DNA from 2 places in the Bacillus sp. FDAARGOS_235 genome. Region 1 is predicted to be linked to the other one. Evidence: riboswitches for the same ligand, from Rfam matches in the RefSeq annotation. Region 1 holds a riboswitch; the other holds the start of a gene.

Region 1 (10,536 bases):
TATAGGAAACATATTTTCACTCCATTTCTTATGAAACTAGAATGCATTTGTTATTATATAATTTAAACTGAAAATAAAGATTATTCAAGATGAAAGGGTAGGTTTGATTTATGTTAAAATGGGATGTGGAATATATTTCAAAAAAGAGGTTTAGAAATGGAGAAAAACTCAATATTAATTGTAGATGATGATCTAGATATTGTTCAATTTATTAATGTGAATTTAACGCAAGAAGGTTTTACTGTTTTTAGTGCTCATAACGGAGAAGAGGCATTAGAGATAATAAATAATAACAGTATTCAACTTGCTATTCTTGATATTATGATGCCTCAAATGGATGGTATAGAACTGTGTAGAAGGATTAGAGAGAAATATAGTTTACCAATTATGTTTTTAAGCGCAAAATCATCGGATGTAGATAAAGTAATTGGATTTAGTACTGGGGCAGATGATTATATTGTGAAGCCGTTTAGTACAATTGAATTTATAGCAAGAGTGAAAGCTCAATTAAGAAGGTATACATATTTTAATCAAATTGCTGTCCAAGTAATGGAAAAGAAAATAAACATTAAAGGTTTAGAAATAGATGAAATTTCTAGAGTAGTAAAGATATATGGACAAACAATTAATGTTACAAAAACTGAATATGATATTTTGCACTTAATGGCAGCTGCAAAGAACCGTGTGTTTACGATTGAAGAAATATATGAAAGTGTTTGGAATGAAAGGGCCTATGAAAGCAATAATACGGTAATGGTTCATATTGCGAGATTAAGAAATAAAATTGAAGAGAATCCAAAAGAACCGAGGTTTATACAAAATGTTTGGGGAGTCGGGTATAAAATTGGAGATTAAATCATTACAAGGAATTAGAGCTAAATTCTTTTTTGCATTTATATGTAGCATTCTGTTAGCTACGGTAAGTATCATATTAGTTCAAATTTTATTTGGAAGTATATATAGTGACGTTGTCGCGCTAGAAGAAAAATATTCGTTTTTTTATTTTATGTTTTTTCTGCTGTTAACCACTATATATTTTGCATTACTGACAAAGACAACTATAAAAAGATTGAATGAGATCAATAAGAATGTGAAGGAAATAAGCAATGGTAATTTGGAAATACATATACCTATTTCGAAAAGCGATGAGATTGGTGAGTTAGCGACGAATGTCAATAGAATGGCCAAAAGTTTAAAAGAGTCTATTGAAAATGAAAAAAAATCACAGGAAATGAAAAATGAAATGATTAGTAATATTTCACATGACTTACGAACGCCTGTAACATCTCTAATTGGTTATGCGGACTTACTAGGAAATAAGCTTCATTCACATGGAGAAGAATGTGGACAATATGTAAGCATATTAAAGCGAAAAAGTTATGAATTAAAAAATCAAGTTGAAGATTTATTAGAATACTGTCAAATAAACTATAGAGAGATTGAATTACATAAAAATGTAGTAGATATGAAAGCATTAATTGAACAGGTCATGATTGATTTTTTACCACAGTTAGATGATGCCAATATGAGTTTTTATATTAAAAGTAATGAAGAGCTATATGTAAAAATTGATGTAGCGATTATAGTGAGACTATTTGAAAATATAATTAGTAATAGCATTATGTACGGGAAAGATGGAAAAGAAATTTCAATTCAAATTTCCCAAAGAGAAAGGAATGTTGAAGTAGAAATTAAAAATTTTGGACAATGTATTCCGACAAAGAGTCTTCCTTACGTTTTTGAGAAGTTTTATCGTGGTGAAAAATCACGTAGCTCTCATACGGGTGGGAAAGGAATGGGACTTGCAATTTCGAGAAGTATAGCTCAGCTCCATAAAGGAGATATAACTGTATGTAGTAACGATAAAGAAACAATTTTCACTGTGAAATTACCACAGTATAAAAAAGTAAGAAAGTCGTAAGTATTTCTTTCATATGCCGTAATTTTTACTTCGTATCATTGAGAACAAAGATATGAGAGTAGGGATACAGCATGTGGAAGAAAAGTTTGTTAGCAATTATAGTTTCTTTTTTAATTATAAGTTGGAGTGTAGTTTATTTAGCTCATGGTATTATATCAGTCGTTGTTTGGTGGTGGATACAAGCATTTAGCGTAGTTTCGATTTTTGTTTTGATAGGCTCAATAGTAATGTTTGCTTGGAAAGGCATCTTTAGAAAGCGAATAGATAGAATGCTACTTTTAATAGTTCTGTTCTCTATCATTGGAGCTTGGCCTGTCGGGTGGTTCGCTAACATTGGGAGAATTGCATACCCAGCAGATGTACAGTCTACGAGTCCTAAAATAGTCGTTCGTTTTCCTTTGAATGAGCGGGCGTTAGTAGGGTGGGGTGGTGATCGCCTAGAGAAGAATTATCATGTGATAAAACCAAATGAAAGATGGGCATATGATATTCTCATTCCACCTGCTGAAGTGAAAAGTAGTAAGTTAGAGGATTATGGAATATACGGAGTGACAGTAATGGCGCCAGCTTCTGGAACAGTTGTATCAGTTAATAATGATGAAAAAGATTTAGTTCCAGGATCAGATGATTTTCAGTCAATGGCTGGGAATCATATTTATTTACGGTTAGATGAAACAGGGACATTTTTGATTCTCGCTCACTTAAAGAAAGGGTCAATTAAAGTTAAAGAAGGACAACATGTAAACGAAGGCTTCGTTCTTGCCCAAGTTGGTAACTCTGGAAGTTCAAGTGAGCCGCATTTACACATCCATCATCAAAGAGAGAATCCATCCGAGGTGAGTATGTTTTGTACGGAAGGCTTGCCACTTTATTTTCGAACTAAAAAAGGTGCGCTGATGCCGGAAAGAGGTACATACGTAAAAGGTAATTAGAAGAGAATTATTTTACTAAAAAGGGTATTCCATTTTTGATTGGAATACCCTTTTTCATTACCCTATAAATGTTTGATACAGTAAGAAAATATTTAAAACGATAACGAGTGCAGCAATTATCCAAGCGATGAAAGTTGTTATACGGTGGTTAACGAGTGCCCCCATAATCTTTTTACTACTTGTAAACATAATAAGCGGTACTAATGCAAAGGCAATACCAAACGATAAGACAACTTGGCTCATAACGAGAGCATAAGTTGGATTTACACCTAAAGCAATTATAACTAGAGGTGGAATCATTGTTATAAATCGGCGTAAATATAACGGAATATGCATGCGAATGAATCCTTGCATAATAATGTCACCAGACATTGTACCGACAGACGAGCTAGATAATCCCGCTGATAAAAGTCCGATTCCAAATAAGGCAGCGGATGCAGGACCGACTAAATTACTGAATTGGTTGAAAGCGACGTCAAGGTCTTCAACGTGCAAGCCGTTTTTAAAGAATAAAGCAGCTGCTACAATTAACATACTCGCATTAATGGCTCCAGCGATAACCATTGCAATAATGATATCAATGAATTCGAAACGGAAAATCTTTTTCTTTTGTTCATCATTTGTTCCGACTACACGGCGCTGTGTTAAGGCGGAATGTAAATATATTGCGTGTGGCATAACTGTCGCACCTAAAATACCAGCTGCTAAAAGAATACTATCCACGCCTTGGAATTTTGGGATAAATAGTCCTGAAAGAAGAGGGCTTAATTCCGGCTTTGCATAAAAGACCTGGACACCAAAAGCGATAACAACGATAAAAATCATCCCTGTTATGATTGCTTCTAATGGACGAAAGCCTCTGCGTTGAAATTCAAGAATAATAAACGATCCAGCTGCTGTAATTAAAGCTGCTGGTAACATTGGAATTCCGAATAACAAGTACAATCCGAGTGCTGCCCCAATAAATTCAGCTAAATCAGTTGCCATAATAACAAGTTCACCTTGAATCCATAAACCGATGGAAACAGGTCTCGGGAAATTTTCACGAGCTATCTCAGGAAGGTTGCTCCCAGTAGCAATTCCTAATTTAGCTGATAAAGTTTGAATTAATACAGCCATTAAATTAGAAGCGAGAATTACCCAAAGTAATAAATAACCATATTGTGAACCAGCAGCAATATTCGTTGCGAAATTCCCAGGATCAATATAAGCGACTGAAGCGATGAAAGCAGGCCCTAAGAATGGTAATAGTCTTTTTAAGCCTTTCGTTTGTCCGCTTAGCGCTAAATGTGCTGATTGAACAGTTGTACTTGGAGAAGGGATTTGTTCGTCTTTTGATATATCTTTATTCATAGTAGTGTTCCCCTTTGAAATCTTAACTTGATGAAATTATTGTATTTATTCTTACTCATTATTTCAATACATTTATATATGTTATGTGATGATTTTATTTGAACATAAAAGTTTCCTCAATGCAAATTATATGACTTTGTGCAATTAATGGTGTGGAAATACAAAAATGTTTTGGAAGTTTATGGGCGTTGAATAAAGGAGAAGATAATAAATTAAAGGGCTATTTTTGAAATTTATGTGAACAAAAAGCCTATCATACAGCATATTAATTGATGGAAATGGATTTGTATGATATATAATATATTGGGATTGCAACATAACCATAGTGTTTTGGTGTGTAATCTTGTTTTTTATTTTTGTTAACTTATAGAAAATAGTATAAAGAGAAGAAAATGGGATGCATAAAACTTTGGATACATTTTCTTATTATATATGTTTTGATATGAACGTTAACTTATACATGATTTTAAAAATTAGATAGGTGGTAGAAATACATTGGCAACTACAAAACCATATAGAGTATTACTTTATTACATGTACACAACAATTGAAAACCCTGAAGAATTCGCTGCAGAGCATTTAGAATTTTGTAATTCACTTGAATTAAAAGGTAGAATCCTTGTAGCAAAAGAAGGTATTAACGGAACTTGTTCTGGAACTGTAGAACAAACAGAGAAATACATGGAAGCAATGAACAATGATCCACGTTTTGATGGAATCGTGTTTAAAATAGATGAAGAAGAAGGCCATGCATTCAAGAAAATGCACGTACGTCCGCGTCCAGAATTAGTTACACTTCGTCTAGAAGACGATATTAATCCAAAAGAAATAACTGGAAAATATTTAGAGCCAAAAGATTTTTATGAGGCGATGAAACAAGAAGATACAGTTATTATTGATGCACGAAATGATTATGAGTTCGATTTAGGGCATTTTAAAGGTGCAATTAAACCAGATATTGAATCATTCCGTGAATTACCAGATTGGATTAGAGAAAACAAAGAAACACTTGAGGGTAAAAAGATTTTAACTTACTGTACAGGCGGAATTCGATGTGAGAAGTTTTCTGGTTGGTTAGTTCGTGAAGGCTATGAAGATGTAAGTCAGCTTCACGGCGGAATTGTAACGTACGGAAAAGATCCAGAAGTACAAGGCGAGCTATGGGATGGACAATGTTACGTATTTGATGAGCGTATTGCTGTACCAGTAAACCAAAAAGAACATGTTATTGTTGGTAAAGACCACTTTACAGGTGAACCTTGTGAGCGCTATGTAAACTGTTCAAATCCAGAATGTAACAAGAAAATTTTATGTTCTGAAGAAAACGAAGCAAAACATTTACGTGCATGTTCTCATGAATGTCGTGTAAGCCCACGTAACCGCTACGTAATACAACATGAATTAACGGAAGAACAAGTAGCTGCTGCATTAGAGAAAATCGAAGCAGGTAAGTAAGCTGAATTCGTGTAATAAAAAAGGGTACTCCAAACTTTATTTTGGAGCCCCCTTTTTATATTGTTAGGTTCTGTCTTTTGTCGATTTTTGTCGGTAAGTCGATATATCTGAAAAATCGCCGATATATTTAAAAAATCGCTGATAAAAATTTCATTTACTGAAACGCATCATGTATTTGTAATTTAAAAAGAATCGTCTTTAATTTTTATCCTCTTTTTCTTTCACAGCAGAAAGTACAGTTTGTTTTACCCACGCTTGTCTTCTTCGATGCTGTATACCCCATTGGTATAAACTTTGTACACCTAAAATAAAGGAAATGACTATACCGCTAATTGCTATTAACAGTGCAAAAAATTCAAGAGGAGATGATATTTTGTTTGAATCTGTATTTCTTAAAAGGTCAATCATAGTAAAACCTAACATTTGGCCTACTACAGAGTAGAGCGTTAAAATTAATAATAAAAGGCTATCTTTTTTAGCGGCGACATTTTCTTGATATTTAAACAAACTATCAAGATTTTGTTTCGCGTTTGAGTATAAAATTTCAATGTTAAAAAGTTTTCTTAAGCGGAAGAAAATATCTTCACTTTGTGATTGAGATACTAATTCTAAAGAAAAATAATTGGCTGTAAACGAATTGATTGAATAAATTAATTTCTCTATTTCATTTGTATCTTGTTCAATATTTAGCTCAGCATAAGCATTCGCCATCTTTAATAAAACAACTTTATGAAATAGGTTTAATAATAAAGCGTAATAAAATTCTCCGTACATTTGACTAGCAAGTTTAGTGACTTCTTTTTCACCTTCATTTGTTATACATGTGAAAATATGTTCTTCCATAATAAAATAACGGTTAGGAGCCCATCTTTGATAAGAATGCTTTGTTAAATAATCGTGAATATAAGGAACATTATTTGCACTAATATACGGCTTACCATCGTCTGTTAATCCGGAAAGACTGGAAGCTCGATATACATCAACTACATGAAGGTCTGACTTTTTGTTAATAGATAATAAGGTTTGTACATACATTCGTTGGTCTTCAAAGAAGGGGAATGTTTGAAAGTATGAACTCCGCAACCTCTTATTCTCAAAGAAGTCTGTTAAGCCATGATATAAATCGCCGAATATAAGTTTTTCTACTTGTGAATATTTTTTCCCATCACATTCAATACAAATGGTCTCGGTTGTATCATTTCTAGTTTCAAGCACACGGAAGCGAGAAGCAAATTCGATGGCTTCTGATAATGTCATGTTTGGGGCGGTTTTGACTTCTGTTCGAATTGTTAAGAAGCCAAGCTCATAAGGACAAAGTGTTACATCAATAGAATGTATCTTGAATGGAACGGAAATAAGATTTGTTGTTAAATGTCCATTTAAATTAAGGTCTTTAGAATAGCGCTGTAGTCCCTTTTGATGTTCTGAATGAGGAAAAAGAATTTTATTCGTAAATGAAAGATAGTATGCTTCCATATTTTGATGTGAAACTTGAAACTGCCCGTAATATGTATTTTCATCTTCAAGATGATCAAGTCGAAAAGGACGGAAATTATTTTTTTGTAAGAAAGGGAACATATTTTGTTCATATCCAGTTTTAAACGAAAACGGGAATATAAATTGAAATATAGCTGTTGTTACATCTTTTTCTTCGATTGTTTGTATTGCCTCCATTTACATTGTTTCCTTTCCGTATAAGCTATAGAAACAACATGCCCAATTTTTCTTGAAAATAACCTTGTTTTTTCAATAGATTAAGAATGAAAATTCAGCTAATTTAACAAGGGACATGTATAATGTTATGTATACTAAAACTAGTATAATTGTGTGAGGAAAAGGGGATGTTGTATGCGCATTTTAGTATTAGGAGCTGGTGGCGTCGGTGGATTTTTTGGTGGCCGATTAGTAGAAAAGGGAGAAGATGTTACATTTCTCGTTCGCAGCAAAAGAAAACAACAATTAGAGGAAAAAGGACTTGTTATTCGTAGTGTGAATGGAGATTTTTCCTTTCAACCGAAATTGATAACGAAAGAAGATAGAACTTCTCCATTTGATGTGATTTTATTTTCAACAAAGGCGTATCACTTAAACGAGGCAATTCAAGATTTGAAGCCGTTTGTTGGCGAAAATACTGTAATCATTCCATTGTTAAATGGTATCGCTCATTTATCGCTATTACAAAAAGAATTCGGCGGGGAAAAAGTAATGGGCGGTTTATGCTTTATTGAGACGACGTTAAACGATCAAGGAGAAATTGTACAAACTAGTGCTGCCAACAGACTTGTATTTGGAGAAATTAAGCCTCAAGATTCAGAGAGAATAAAGCGTATTACGAAAGCATTTATAGGTACGAAAGCTAGCTTTGTTTTAAGTGAAAATATTACGCAAGATATGTGGCATAAATATTTATTTATTACTGTCATGTCAGGCGTTACAACATTAATGCGTGCACCGATAGGACCAATTCGTGAAAGTGAAGGTGGACGTGAATTTATCCGAAATTTATTTGAGGAATCTGTGCAAATTATGAGGGTATTAGGAGCTCCAGTTAAAGATAATATTGCCCAGGAACATATGAAAACGATTGATAAAATTTCTTATGATATGAAGTCCTCTATGCAGCGTGATATGGAAAAAGGTTCGTTTATTGAAGGGAAGCATTTGCAAGGATACTTACTAGATGTAGCAGAACAATTTTCTTTAGAAGCACCATTACTAGGAGTGGTATATCAAAATTTGAAGGTGTATGAAGAAATGACATTTAACAAACCCGTAATAGAATTAGATGTATGAAATAATAAAAAAGATAGCAATATATAAGTGTATTGCTATCTTTTTTATTTGCGTATGACAAATTATTTGTTTCTTTTAATTCTTTCTGTCAAGTTTATTTCCTGTTCACGTTTACCATATAACTGATTAATTTCATTTGCTACTGCATCTAAATATGAATCGGAAAAAAGCGGTTTCTTCTTTTTAGACATACGGGTCTCCTTTAAGGGTTTTTTAGTATTCATTATGTATATTTATCAGCGGATTATGCGCAATCATTTTAAATTTTTTCTTTTTAAAAATTTTTGTTTACATTTTGAAAATAAAGGAGTATTATAATCCACAGTTTCAATTTTCTAAATCGCTGAAACCGCATGGTACGGGGGACCCGTTCTTACGGATTAGTACATAATCCGATGGGGTGAATCCTTAAAAAAAGGTAGGGCTACTCATAGGCCCGAATCCGACAGCTAACCTCGTAAGCGTTATATTGAGAAGGAAGGTGGAGCTTGTGCGACAAAAAAAATAATGTCTACAAGTCTATTTCGCTATGGCTTGTAGACATTTTTTGTTTTCTGAAGAAATAGTTTGCTGGCTGTAACAAGCAGAATCGTTCGTACAAAATTATTGGAGAGTGGACAGCTGTGGTTTCATCTATTAAAAGATTTTTAATTGGAAGGCCGTTAAAATCAACTGAGTTAGGAGAGCAAAAGCTTAATAAAACGAAGGCGCTAGCCATTCTATCTTCTGACGCATTGTCATCAGTTGCATACGGACCAGAGCAAATTTTAATCGCTTTAGCAGGTCTTGGAGCGATTGCGTATTGGTATTCCATTCCGATCGCTATTGGGGTATTAGTATTATTGACAGCTCTTATTTTATCTTATCGTCAAATTATTTTTGCCTACCCACATGGCGGGGGCGCATATGTTGTATCAAAAGAAAACTTAGGGATGAATCCAGGCTTAATAGCTGGAGGGTCTTTATTAGTGGATTATATTTTAACTGTTGCAGTAAGTGTATCAGCAGGTACAGATGCGTTAACATCTGCTTTTCCTAGCTTACATGCACATAATGTAATCATTGCGATTATATTTGTTATATTTATAACCATATTAAATTTAAGAGGTGTAACAGAGTCAGCTTCCGTTTTAGCATATCCTGTTTATTTATTCGTTTTAGCACTATTTATATTAATTGGTGTAGGGATATACAATATTTTAACTGGTCACGTTTCACCGACCTTACACACGCCGATTGGAACGCCGGTTGCGGGAATTAGTTTGTTTTTACTGTTAAGAGCATTTGCATCAGGTAGTTCGGCTTTAACAGGTGTTGAAGCGATTTCAAACGCAATTCCAAACTTTAAAGATCCTGCACCAAACAATGCAGCGAAAACTTTGCTTGCGATGGGTGCATTACTTGCTGTGTTATTTTCAGGAATTGTATTTTTAGCTTATTATTACGGAATTACACCGAGTAAAGAAGTAACTGTTGTTTCCCAAATTGCTGAACAAACATTTGGACGTAATTTCATGTACTATTTCATACAAGGCACAACAGCTTTAATATTAATTCTTGCTGCTAACACAGGGTATTCTGCATTTCCATTATTAGCAGTTAACCTTGCAAAAGATAAATTCATACCGAGAATGTTTACGATTAGAGGAGACCGTCTTGGTTACTCAAACGGTATTATTATACTTGGAATTGCTTCGATTATTTTAATTGTAGCTTTCCAAGGTCAAACAGAACATTTAATTCCGCTATATGCAGTAGGTGTGTTTATTCCATTTACACTTTCTCAAACGGGTATGGTATTAAAATGGCTTCGTGAAAAACCTGAAGGATGGGCTTTAAGATTAACGGTTAATTTAATTGGTGCAGTCATTAGTTTTATCGTTATGAGCATGTTCTTTTTAACTAAATTCGCTCAAGTTTGGTCGATCCTTATTTTCTTACCTGCTATTATCTTCTTGTTCCATCGAATTAAGAAGCATTATGATGCAGTCGGTGATCAATTAAGTTTAAAAACTTGTGAGCCTCTTATTCCGATTGAGGGGAATGTAATTCTCGTTCCTGTAGCTGGTATGACTCATGTAG
Region 2 (10,536 bases), 960 kb from region 1:
TTCTGCTAAGCAATGCATTAGAGCTCATCGGTTTATATGCGATTCCTTTCATCGCTAATGGAATAAGTAATGGAATAATAACAGCGTTAAATATTAATGCTGATAAAATTGCTGACAGTGGTGACGTTAATTTCATAATGTTCAATGCTTCCATTTGCGGAATCGCAAGTGTGAACATCGCTGGAATAATTGCAAAATATTTTGCTATATCATTCGCAATACTAAACGTTGTTAACGCCCCGCGCGTCATTAACAATTGCTTACCAATTCCTACAACCTCAATAATTTTCGTTGGATTCGAGTCTAGATCAATCATGTTCGCCGCTTCTTTCGCTGCTGTCGTACCACTATTCATCGCTAATCCAACGTCGGCTTGCGCTAACGCCGGCGCATCATTTGTACCATCACCTGTCATCGCTACAAGCTTCCCTTTATCTTGCTCTGCTTTAATAACTGCAATTTTATCTTCTGGTTTACACTCGGCAACGAATTCATCTACACCTGCTTCTTTTGCAATTGTTGCTGCTGTTAATGGGTTATCCCCTGTACACATAACCGTTTTAATCCCCATCTGACGTAATTGTTCAAAACGCTCACGCATACCAGGTTTTACCGTATCCTTTAAATAAATTAAACCGTAAATACGATCATCTACTGCCACTACAAGTGGTGTTCCACCCTCTTTTGAAATGAAATCTGCTTTTTGATTCACATCTTTTGGAATCTTTCCACCTTGTGATCGAACCCATTCAATCACGCTACCTACAGCACCTTTTCTCACTTTCGTTCCGTCCTGTAAATCGACACCACTCATTCTTGTTTCTGCTTTAAACGGAACGAACTCCCCTTGTTCTGCAAGTTCTCGATTATATGATATAGATTTCGTTTGCACATATTCTATAACAGATCGGCCTTCTGGTGTTTCATCTAAAACAGAACTAATAGCAGCCCACTTTCCAACTTGCTCAATCGTTTCATTTCCTACTGGAAGCAGTGTATGTGCCATTCGGTTCCCGAAAGTAATCGTACCTGTTTTATCTAAAATAATTGTATTAATATCGCCCGCAGCTTCTACTGCTTTCCCTGACATCGCTAACACGTTAAATTTTGTCACCCGGTCCATCCCAGCTATACCAATTGCCGATAATAACCCACCAATTGTCGTTGGAATTAAACAAACTAACAATGCTACAAGTACAGCTGTATCAATTTGAAACCCTAAATAATTCGTGAAAATTGGCAACGTCACAACAACGATTAAGAAAATAAGCGTTAAACTCGTTAATACTGTATTTAAAGCAATCTCATTCGGCGTTTTTTGACGAGCAGCCCCTTCTACTAATGAAATCATTTTATCAATAAATGATTCTCCAGGATTACTTGTAATAACAATTGTAATCTCATCACTTACGACCATCGTTCCGCCTGTTACGGAACAAAAATCGCCACCCGCTTCCTTTATAACAGGGGCTGATTCTCCTGTTATTGCAGATTCATCGACAGACGCTAACCCTTTTATTACTTCACCATCATTTGGAATCATTTCCCCTTGTTTTACGATAACAACGTCACCTTTTCTCAGATCAGTTGCTGAAACTTGAACAATGTCTCCATTTTCTTTTACGACATTTGCAAACACATCTTTCTTCGATTGTTTTAAAGAATCGGCTTGCGCTTTACCACGGCCTTCAGCTAACGCTTCTGCAAAGTTAGCAAATAAAACTGTAAATAATAGAATGAGAGAAACTGTTATATTAAACCATCCTGGTACACTACTAGAACTGCTTGGGAGAAAAGATAAAATGAACGTAATGATAAACCCAATTTCCACAATGAACATAATCGGATTCTTTATCATTACTTTCGGATTCAATTTCGCAAAGGATTGTTTCATCGCATGCGTCACGATATCACGATCCAACGTTTTCGCTTGTCTAACTTCATCTTCTACAGCATGTATTTGTGAATCGTTCAATTGTTTTTCTTTTACTACTACCGGTCTCATTATTTACCCTCCATTACTTCAATGTAAGAAATTCTGCAATTGGGCCAAGTACTAACATCGGGAAAAATGTTAATGCACCAACAATTACAATCGTTCCAATAAAGATTCCTCCAAATAAACCATTATCCGTACGGAACGTTCCGACTGTTTCTGGTACTACCGTCTTCTCTTTCAATGAAGCTGCTACAGCTAGCATCGTAATTAAACTGAAATAGCGTCCTAAAAACATAACTAAACCAGTCGTAATATTCCAAAACGGTGTATTATCTGCTAATCCTTCAAATCCAGATCCATTATTCGCAGCTGACGATGTGTATTCATATACAACTTGCGTTAAACCGTGAAAACCGGAATGAGAAATCGCATCCGTTCCTAAACTTGTTGAAAGAGCTAATGCAGAAAATCCTAAGATAAGTAATGGATGAAATAGAATCGTTACTGCAATTAATTTCATTTCCTTACCTTCAATCTTTTTACCTAAAAACTCTGGTGTTCTTCCGACCATTAATCCAGATATAAAGACTGCAATAATTGCATACATAATAATATTAATAAAGCCCGCTCCAACACCGCCGTATACTGTATTCAACATCATATTTACGAGTGGAACTAAACCGCCAATTGGCGTTAACGTATCATGCATCGTATTAACGGCCCCTGTTTCAGCAGCTGTCGTTACTGTTGCGTATAGTGAAGAGAATACTGTTCCAAATCGTACTTCTTTCCCTTCTGTACTTCCTTGTACATGTTCGATACCCATTCCATTTAATGCCGGATTCCCGTTTAGTTCAGATGTCGTAATCGTTATAAATCCTAGTAAAAACACCATGAATAGTGAAACGAAAAGGATACGCCCTTGTTTTTTATTTCCTACCATTCGTCCGTACGTAAATGGAAGTGCTGTTGGTAATAACATCATAAGCATCATTTGCAAAATATTACTCATTTGTCCTGGATTTTCAAAAGGATGTGTAGAGTTTGCCCCGAAAAATCCACCGCCGTTATTCCCAAGTTCCTTAATAGAAACGAATGATGCAACAGGCCCTCGTAAAATACTTTGTTTTGCTCCATCAATCGTTTGTGCTGTAACCGCCCCATCTAACGTTTGTGGTACACCAAGTGCGACAAAGACTAACGCTGCAATAAATGCGATAGGAAGAAACACTCTCGTTAACGCCCTCGTAAAATCAACGAAAAAGTTGCCAAGTTCTTTTCCAGCAAGTCCTCTTATAAAAGCCATAACAATCGCTAACGTCGTTGCTGGTGCCGCAAACATTAAAAATGTAATCCCGATTAATTGTGATAAATAAGATAAACCATTTTCACCGCTGTAATGTTGTAAGTTTGTATCAGCCATAAAACTAATCGCTGTATTAAAAGCGAGCGTAGGCTCCATCCCTTCAATATGCGCTGGATTTAATGGCAATACACCTTGTAATCTAAAAATGAAATATACAACGACAATCATAAATCCGTTGAGTAGAACTAATGATAATGCATACTGTTTCCACGTTTGATTGTATCCTTTTACACCTGTAATTTTAAAAATAAGTTTCTCAAAAGGCCCGAATACTTTATCTAGCATTTTGCTACCTTGAAAGGCTTTCTCTAAATAAATCCCCGTTGGCTTTGCTACTAAAATAAACAAGAGCATTGTAATAATGACTGCAATCCAAATCATAATGAATGATTCCCCCTAATTAAAACTTTTCTGGATTTAATAATGCGTATACTAAGTACACCGTAATCGCTGCAACAATAACCGATAAGGCAATCATCATGATTGCTTCCCTTCTTTCACAACTTTATCTGACCAACTTGCAAGACTTGCCATCGATGCTACTAATACAACAAAAATTCCGATCATCACAACATCTAACATAACAATCCCTCACTTTAAATGTTAAAATTTACCATTAAAATATTAAAAAAGAACACTGAGCTCTACTCAGTGTTCAAAAAATGAACAACAAAAAGTAAACCTCCTCTCTAAACGCTTACGAGGTTAGCTGTCGGATTCGGGCCTAAAGAGTAGCCCTACTTTCAAAACTGAAAGATTCACCCCAAGTGACGATGCACAAAATTGGTTCCCCCGCTCCATTTCTGGAACTCAGCGATTTTAGGTTTTTTTTTGGAAATTTGATAAATGATTTATGAGAGTAAATATACTCCTCTATATTTCACTTGTAAAGAGGTAAATTACTTAAAATAAGAAAATATTACGCTATTTAAACGCTTACATTACGTATTATTAATATTCTTTCATCTGTTTTCTTGTCTTTTCTTTCTTTTTCATAGAAATGACCTTTTATATATAAAAAAAGAGCGAATGTATATAAGCACCCCACTTAGGCACACTTAACATTCGCTCTCGTTTTCATTCAGAATTTATTTACCACATAAAAAAGCACGTAAATTTCTCCCACGGATATAAACTTGTGATAATTCTGCATGTAACTGCTCATACTCGGTAATATCCGCCTCTAAATACAAAGCATCTTTTGATGGTAATAAAATATATGGCCCTGGAAAAATAGGATCAATCTGTGCCAATTCTTGAACCCTCTCGATCGATACCGCCCAACGATTTGCTATATCTCCAAATAGTAGTACCTTCATCATTTCTTCCCCCGCCCTATTCAAAAAATAAAAACGAAATATTATCACAGTTCGTAAACACGACAAATTTAGCTCCAATTGTTTCATAGAGCCGCGCTGGATATCGTTTATTCCTTGTAACAACAGTAATAGGCGCTTGAAAAGAAAAACGAATGTGTTCTGTGAAGAAACTAACTGTTGGAAGCTCATCCCCTAGTAAAATCACCTTCTTAATTCGTGTGCACATACTAGTAAAATCTTTCTCCTTATTACAGCTATAAGCTGATTCAAACCCATAATCTCTAACTTCAGCCGCTATCTCTTCATTGGCTGTAAAAATAATTAACTCATGCTGAAATGCTACTAGCTCTCTTAAACTCTTTACCTTGTTTTTTTCTCCAACACAAATAAGTGTTAGTTCCATGTACCTCATCCTCCTTAGCATAAAAGAATTCAAACGTAGATTGATATTCCCCTATACTAATCGGATCGATGAAGTGATGTATCCATCATGGCACCGTCCTCTCTCAAAACGCTTACGAAGTTAGCTGTCGGATTCGGGCTTTGAGAGTAGCCCTACTTTCAAAACTGAAAGATTCACCCCAAGTGACGATGCACAAAATTGGTTCCTCCGCTCCATATATTTGGACTCAGCGTATTACAAAAAATGTATTCTGGCTGATATATTACTCTTGTATTTTGAAAAAGTAAACAAAAAAAGCCAGTTGTAAAACTGGCCTTTTCATTCTTCATGCTTATGCTTTATTCAATTTATACGCAAAATGATTCGTTGGTCCATGACCACTACCAATATTCAATGGCTCTTCAATTGCTATACTAATAAATCGTTTTGCCTCTTGAACTGCTTCGTCCATTGAGTATCCTTTCGCAAGTCCAGCTGTAACTGCTGAAGCAAATGTACAGCCACTTCCGTGCGTTTGTTTCGAAGGAATTCGTTCACTTCTAAATTCAATAAACTCTTCTCCATCAAAGAGTAAATCAATTACTTCATTACCTTGATATTCCGCATGTCCGCCCTTCATAAGCACATATTTAGCACCTAATTCGTGCAATACTTTCGCAGCTTTCTTACTATCTTCTATATTATGAATCTCCATCCCAGTTAACACTTCAGCTTCTGGAACATTCGGTGTAATAACTGTTGCTACTGGTAATAAATATTCCTTTAATGCTTGAACTGCTTCTTGCTGTAATAATGATGCTCCGCCCTTTGCAATCATAACAGGATCTAGCACAATATTATTCCAACCAAATTTCTTAATCTGTTCTGCCACAATTTGAATAATTTCACTACTAAATAACATTCCTAGTTTCACTGCATCTGGTGTTAAATCCGTACCAATTGAATTCAGCTGTTCCGTAATACCTTCTAACGGAACAGGATATACCCCTTGAACGCCAAGCGTATTTTGAGCAGTAATTGCCGTAATAACCGTCATCCCATACACACTAAGCTCTTGGAATGTTTTTAAATCCGCTTGAATACCAGCACCACCGCCGCTATCAGATCCTGCAATTGTTAAAGCTTTATTCACTTCCATCTCACTCATCCTTTTCTATCCAAAATAGCGATGATAAATCGTCTTTGCTTCGCTTATATCTTTCGTTCCATGTACAAGTACACGGCCATCTTTGAAGGCAACTAACCTCTTTTCTTCAACAGAGAAAGATAGTAAATATGGATTTACATTTAAATTATTCACACGGCCTTCTAGTAGCTGTTTATATTGTTCAAAATCCATTTCTTCTTTATGAGGTGGTCTAATTTGAACTGTATTTCTCCCGCATAAAACTGCTGTTTTCGATGTGTTCTCTTTATTTAAATACGGATATAATGCATTCTCTCCGCACGAAGGACAATTATGTTTGCGAAGTTTTTGCACATTCATACAGGAATACTCATTCTTCCACATATCAAACGATACAAGTCCATCTCGAAGTGATTTATAATCTTCTACTAACAGTTTAAGAGCTTCTGTTACTTGATGAGAAACGACAAGAGATACAGCAGGTGATATAATACCCGCTGTATCACATGTCGCCCCGCCAAGCGGAATCGATTGTAATAAACATGATAAACATGGTGTTTTACTAGGAAGAATTGTGTAAGAAAGACCGTAACTGCCTACACATGCACCATAAATCCATGGAATAGAATATTTTTGTGCTATATCATTCACAATAAAACGTGTTTCAAAATTATCAGTCGCATCAATCATTACATCAACGTTTGTAACAAGTTCTTCTAGCTCCTCAGCTGTTACATCTTGAACGAGGGCCTCTATTGTTACATCACTATTAATCTCTTCTAAACGCTTTTTAGCCGCTATAGCCTTCGGAAGATTATTTTTCACGTCGCTCTCTGCATACAATTGTTGTCTTTGTAAATTACTCCAATCGACATAATCACGGTCAACAATTGTTATCTTCCCAACACCAGCTCTTACAAACATTTCTGCATTTGCACTACCAAGTGCGCCTGCGCCGATAATAAGCACATGCTTTTCTCTTATCTTTTGCTGTCCTTCTTCCCCAATTGGAGAAAATAGTTCTTGGCGAGAATATCGATTATTCAACTACACTCATTCCTTCTAAAGGACTGCTTGCAGTTGCACAACGTTTACGTGCAATACGCCCCGCTTCAAAGCCTATGCGACCTGCCTCAATACCTAACTTCATTGCGTATGCCATCTTAATAGGATCTTTTGCTCCTGATACAGCCGTATTTAATAACACACCATCTGCTCCTAATTCCATCGCAAACGCTGCATCAGCTGGGCTACCAATACCTGCATCAACGATAACCGGTACTGTCGCTTGTTCAATAATGAAGCTTAAATTTAACGGATTTACAATACCAAGCCCTGAACCGATTGGTGATGCTCCTGGCATAATTGCATGCACACCTAGTTCTTGTAATTTACGTGCTAATACAACATCATCAGATGTGTACGGAAGTACGATAAACCCCTCTTCTAGTAACATTTCAGATGCCTTTAACGTTTCTACTGGATCAGGTAACAACGTTCTATCATCACCAATAACTTCAACTTTGATCATGTCACAAAGCCCTGAAGCTTTTGCTAATTTTGCAATACGAACAGCTTCTTCAGCATTTTTTGCTCCAGCTGTATTTGGTAATAACGTATATTTTTTCACATCAAGCTTCTCTAATAAATTAGGTTGCTTTGCATCAAATATATCCATACGACGTACTGCAAACGTTAAAATTTCAGCTTCAGAAGCGTCAATTGCTTTTTGCTGTACGTCAAAATCAGGGAATTTCCCTGTTCCTAATAAAAGTCTAGACTGAAATGACAATGGTCCAATGTTTAACATAATCAACCGCCTCCTACGAAAGTTACAATCTCAATTTGGTCTCCATCAAAAACAGATGTATCTGTATGATCATCTTTTTGTAAAATATCTTTATTACGCTCTACTACAACAATTCTGTTATCTAACTCTAAATGTGTAAGTAACTCAGCTACTGTTTTTACACTCTCTGGTACTTCAATTTGGTTACCATTAATTTTTAAATTCAAACTTCCATCCCCTTTCTAAACCGTTTTAGAAAGCAATGAATCTAGCAAGTGATTCTCCTGCTTTCCTTCTATTAAATCCGCCATATATTGACCAGAAACAGGGCTTAATAAAATGCCGTTTCGATAATGGCCCGTACAAGCATATAAACCTTTTATTTCTTCATGTTCTCCCATATAAGGAGCTTCGTGATTCGATTGTGGTCTTAATCCTGCCCATGCGCTTTCCCACTCTGCTTCTTTTAAAGCTGGCAATATTGTATAAGCACGCTCTAATATAGAAGTAATGCTTTCCGGTTGTACAGTTTTATTAAACGTATGCGGTTTCATCGTTGCTCCAATTACGTAACGTCCGCCGCGCTTTGGAGCAATATAAAATCTTTCTTGGAAAATAGGTGCCTTTAAAAGTGGTTTTCTACTTCTTACCGCTACTACTTCTCCTTTAACTGGATATGTACCCCATTCGCGGTGAAAATGACCTAGTAACTTCGTGCTCCATGAGCCACCGGCAATCACCACTTTTTCGCATGTGATTATACCTTCGCTCGTAACAATACCAGTCACTTTATTATTTTCAATACGAATATCAAACACTTCTGTCTGTTCATATATATCCGCACCGGAAATTGATGCAGAATGCGCGAATGCTTTCGTAAGCTCTGGTGCAATAACGTGACCATCTTTCGGATAATATACCGCTCCTATAATGGATTCGGATAGAAATGGCTCTTTTTCCCGTAAATGGTCTCCCGTTAGAAAATATGAATCTTCACCTGTTTTCTGTTGCCAATCCATAATGTGAAGAATTCTTTCCTTCTCATCTTCGTTTTGTGCAATACGATATATCCCTTTCTCCTCATATCCAATATCAATACCCGTCTTTTCACGTAAAACTGTTGCAAGTTGTGGAAATATAGCTCGGCTTTCTCTAGCAAGTTCAAATAGCGGGTCATACGCATCCCATTCTGCTTGAACACCAAGCAGGCCAGCAGCTGCTTTAGAAGCTTCTGATGCAATTTTTTGCTTCTCTATAATTGCTACTTTATGTCCTCTTTCTGCTAGAAAATGTGCAACTGAGCTACCAATTACACCACCGCCAATAATCGCTACATCATACTTCTCACACATGTTTTTCCGCCCACTTTCTTATTGATTCCTTATAAGATTTCGCTTTGCTATATGGGTTACTACTACTTACAATTCCGGACATAACTGCTATACCGCTTACACCGTTAGTAAGAACATCTACTGTGTTTTCTGGGGTAATTCCTCCAATCGCTGTAATCGATATAGATAAACAGCTTGCAATGTCTGAAATTTCTTCAAGTCCTCTCGCTGGCACACCTTTTTTACAATCTGTCGGAAATACATGACCATAAACGAGTGAATCCGCTCCATTTTTAAATGCTACTATCGCTTCCTCTAACGAGTGTACTGAATAACCGACATGCAAATAAGAAAACTTTTCTTTCACTAACCTTACATCTGCGCTTCGGTATCCTAGTTGAACACGCGGAATGTTTAATAAAATGGCAATATCAATTCGATCATTTATAACAAGCTTAGATGCTGGAAAGCCTTTTTTCAAAAGACTTTCCACCCCTTCATATAATTCCTTCGTACTTTTCTCACGCTCACGAATATGCAAATAATCAATCTCACTCTCAATTTGCATCGCTACATTCACTAACTCTTCGAATGGCATATGGCCATTTGAGATTACATGGAGCTCATTTTTCATATTCATTCGCCTACTTTAAAATGTTTTCGAATAATTCATCGGCAGGAACAATTTCTTTCGTCATTCCTTTGTCTTTCAACCATTTGTTTTGTTTCTCCCATGACTCTTTTGAATCTGATAAAAATGGCTCATCTTTCGTTTCCATCTTCTCTAATAAAATTTTCATGCTTTCTTTTTCAACTTCTGGTACAAGCGGGAAGTTTTCTTTTTCTTGATGATCTAATAAAATATTTAATGCTTCATCAGGGCTTTTCTTCATAAAGTCATACCCTTTTTTTGCCCCACGTAAAAAGGCTTGCAATGCTTCTTTATCTTTTTTCAACGTTTTATCACCTGTTACGAAAACAAGTTCATGATAATTAGGCACACCATATTCTGCTGGATTAAAGTACGCTGGTTCATGACCTTCATGACGCATAACAGGTACTTCATGGTTAATGTATGCTCCTGTTACAGCATCCACTTTTTTCGTAATTAACGCTGGTACTAAATCAAAGCCAACATCAACTACTTTCACCGTATCAGGATTACCACCAGCTTCTTTTATCATCGTTTTTAAATATGCTTCACTTAAAGGAGTTCCAGAATATCCTACTGTTTTTCCTTCTAAATCTTTCGGTGATTGAATA

What was found. Region 1 has a riboswitch for cyclic di-AMP ahead of A6J74_RS07735 (APC family permease). Riboswitches for the same ligand answer to the same signal wherever they lie in the genome.
Region 2: linked by a shared signal. The riboswitch ahead of A6J74_RS13045 (SipW-dependent-type signal peptide-containing protein) and the one ahead of A6J74_RS07735 (APC family permease) in region 1 are both predicted to bind cyclic di-AMP.

What each region holds. Positions count from the first base shown of each region.
Region 1 covers NZ_CP020437.2:1,197,730-1,208,265, reverse strand. The annotation lists gene A6J74_RS07775 (GNAT family N-acetyltransferase) at 1-12, opposite strand, end outside; gene A6J74_RS07770 (response regulator transcription factor) at 157-855, shown strand; gene A6J74_RS07765 (sensor histidine kinase) at 821-1,921, shown strand; gene A6J74_RS07760 (M23 family metallopeptidase) at 1,993-2,853, shown strand; gene A6J74_RS07755 (Nramp family divalent metal transporter) at 2,911-4,206, opposite strand; gene trhO (oxygen-dependent tRNA uridine(34) hydroxylase TrhO) at 4,702-5,661, shown strand; gene A6J74_RS07745 (hypothetical protein) at 5,860-7,335, opposite strand; gene panE (2-dehydropantoate 2-reductase) at 7,510-8,454, shown strand; gene A6J74_RS30370 (hypothetical protein) at 8,517-8,645, opposite strand; cyclic di-AMP (ydaO/yuaA leader) riboswitch at 8,786-8,933, shown strand; gene A6J74_RS07735 (APC family permease) at 9,078-10,536, shown strand, end outside.
Region 2 covers NZ_CP020437.2:2,160,294-2,170,829, forward strand. The annotation lists gene kdpB (potassium-transporting ATPase subunit KdpB) at 1-2,005, opposite strand, end outside; gene kdpA (potassium-transporting ATPase subunit KdpA) at 2,019-3,686, opposite strand; gene kdpF (K(+)-transporting ATPase subunit F) at 3,706-3,786, opposite strand; gene A6J74_RS13045 (SipW-dependent-type signal peptide-containing protein) at 3,783-3,887, opposite strand; cyclic di-AMP (ydaO/yuaA leader) riboswitch at 3,986-4,131, opposite strand; gene A6J74_RS13050 (hypothetical protein) at 4,394-4,627, opposite strand; gene A6J74_RS13055 (hypothetical protein) at 4,641-5,027, opposite strand; cyclic di-AMP (ydaO/yuaA leader) riboswitch at 5,121-5,269, opposite strand; gene thiD (bifunctional hydroxymethylpyrimidine kinase/phosphomethylpyrimidine kinase) at 5,359-6,165, opposite strand; gene thiF (thiazole biosynthesis adenylyltransferase ThiF) at 6,181-7,200, opposite strand; gene thiG (thiazole synthase) at 7,193-7,963, opposite strand; gene thiS (sulfur carrier protein ThiS) at 7,966-8,169, opposite strand; gene thiO (glycine oxidase ThiO) at 8,185-9,294, opposite strand; gene tenI (thiazole tautomerase TenI) at 9,287-9,907, opposite strand; gene A6J74_RS13090 (ABC transporter substrate-binding protein) at 9,918-10,536, opposite strand, start outside.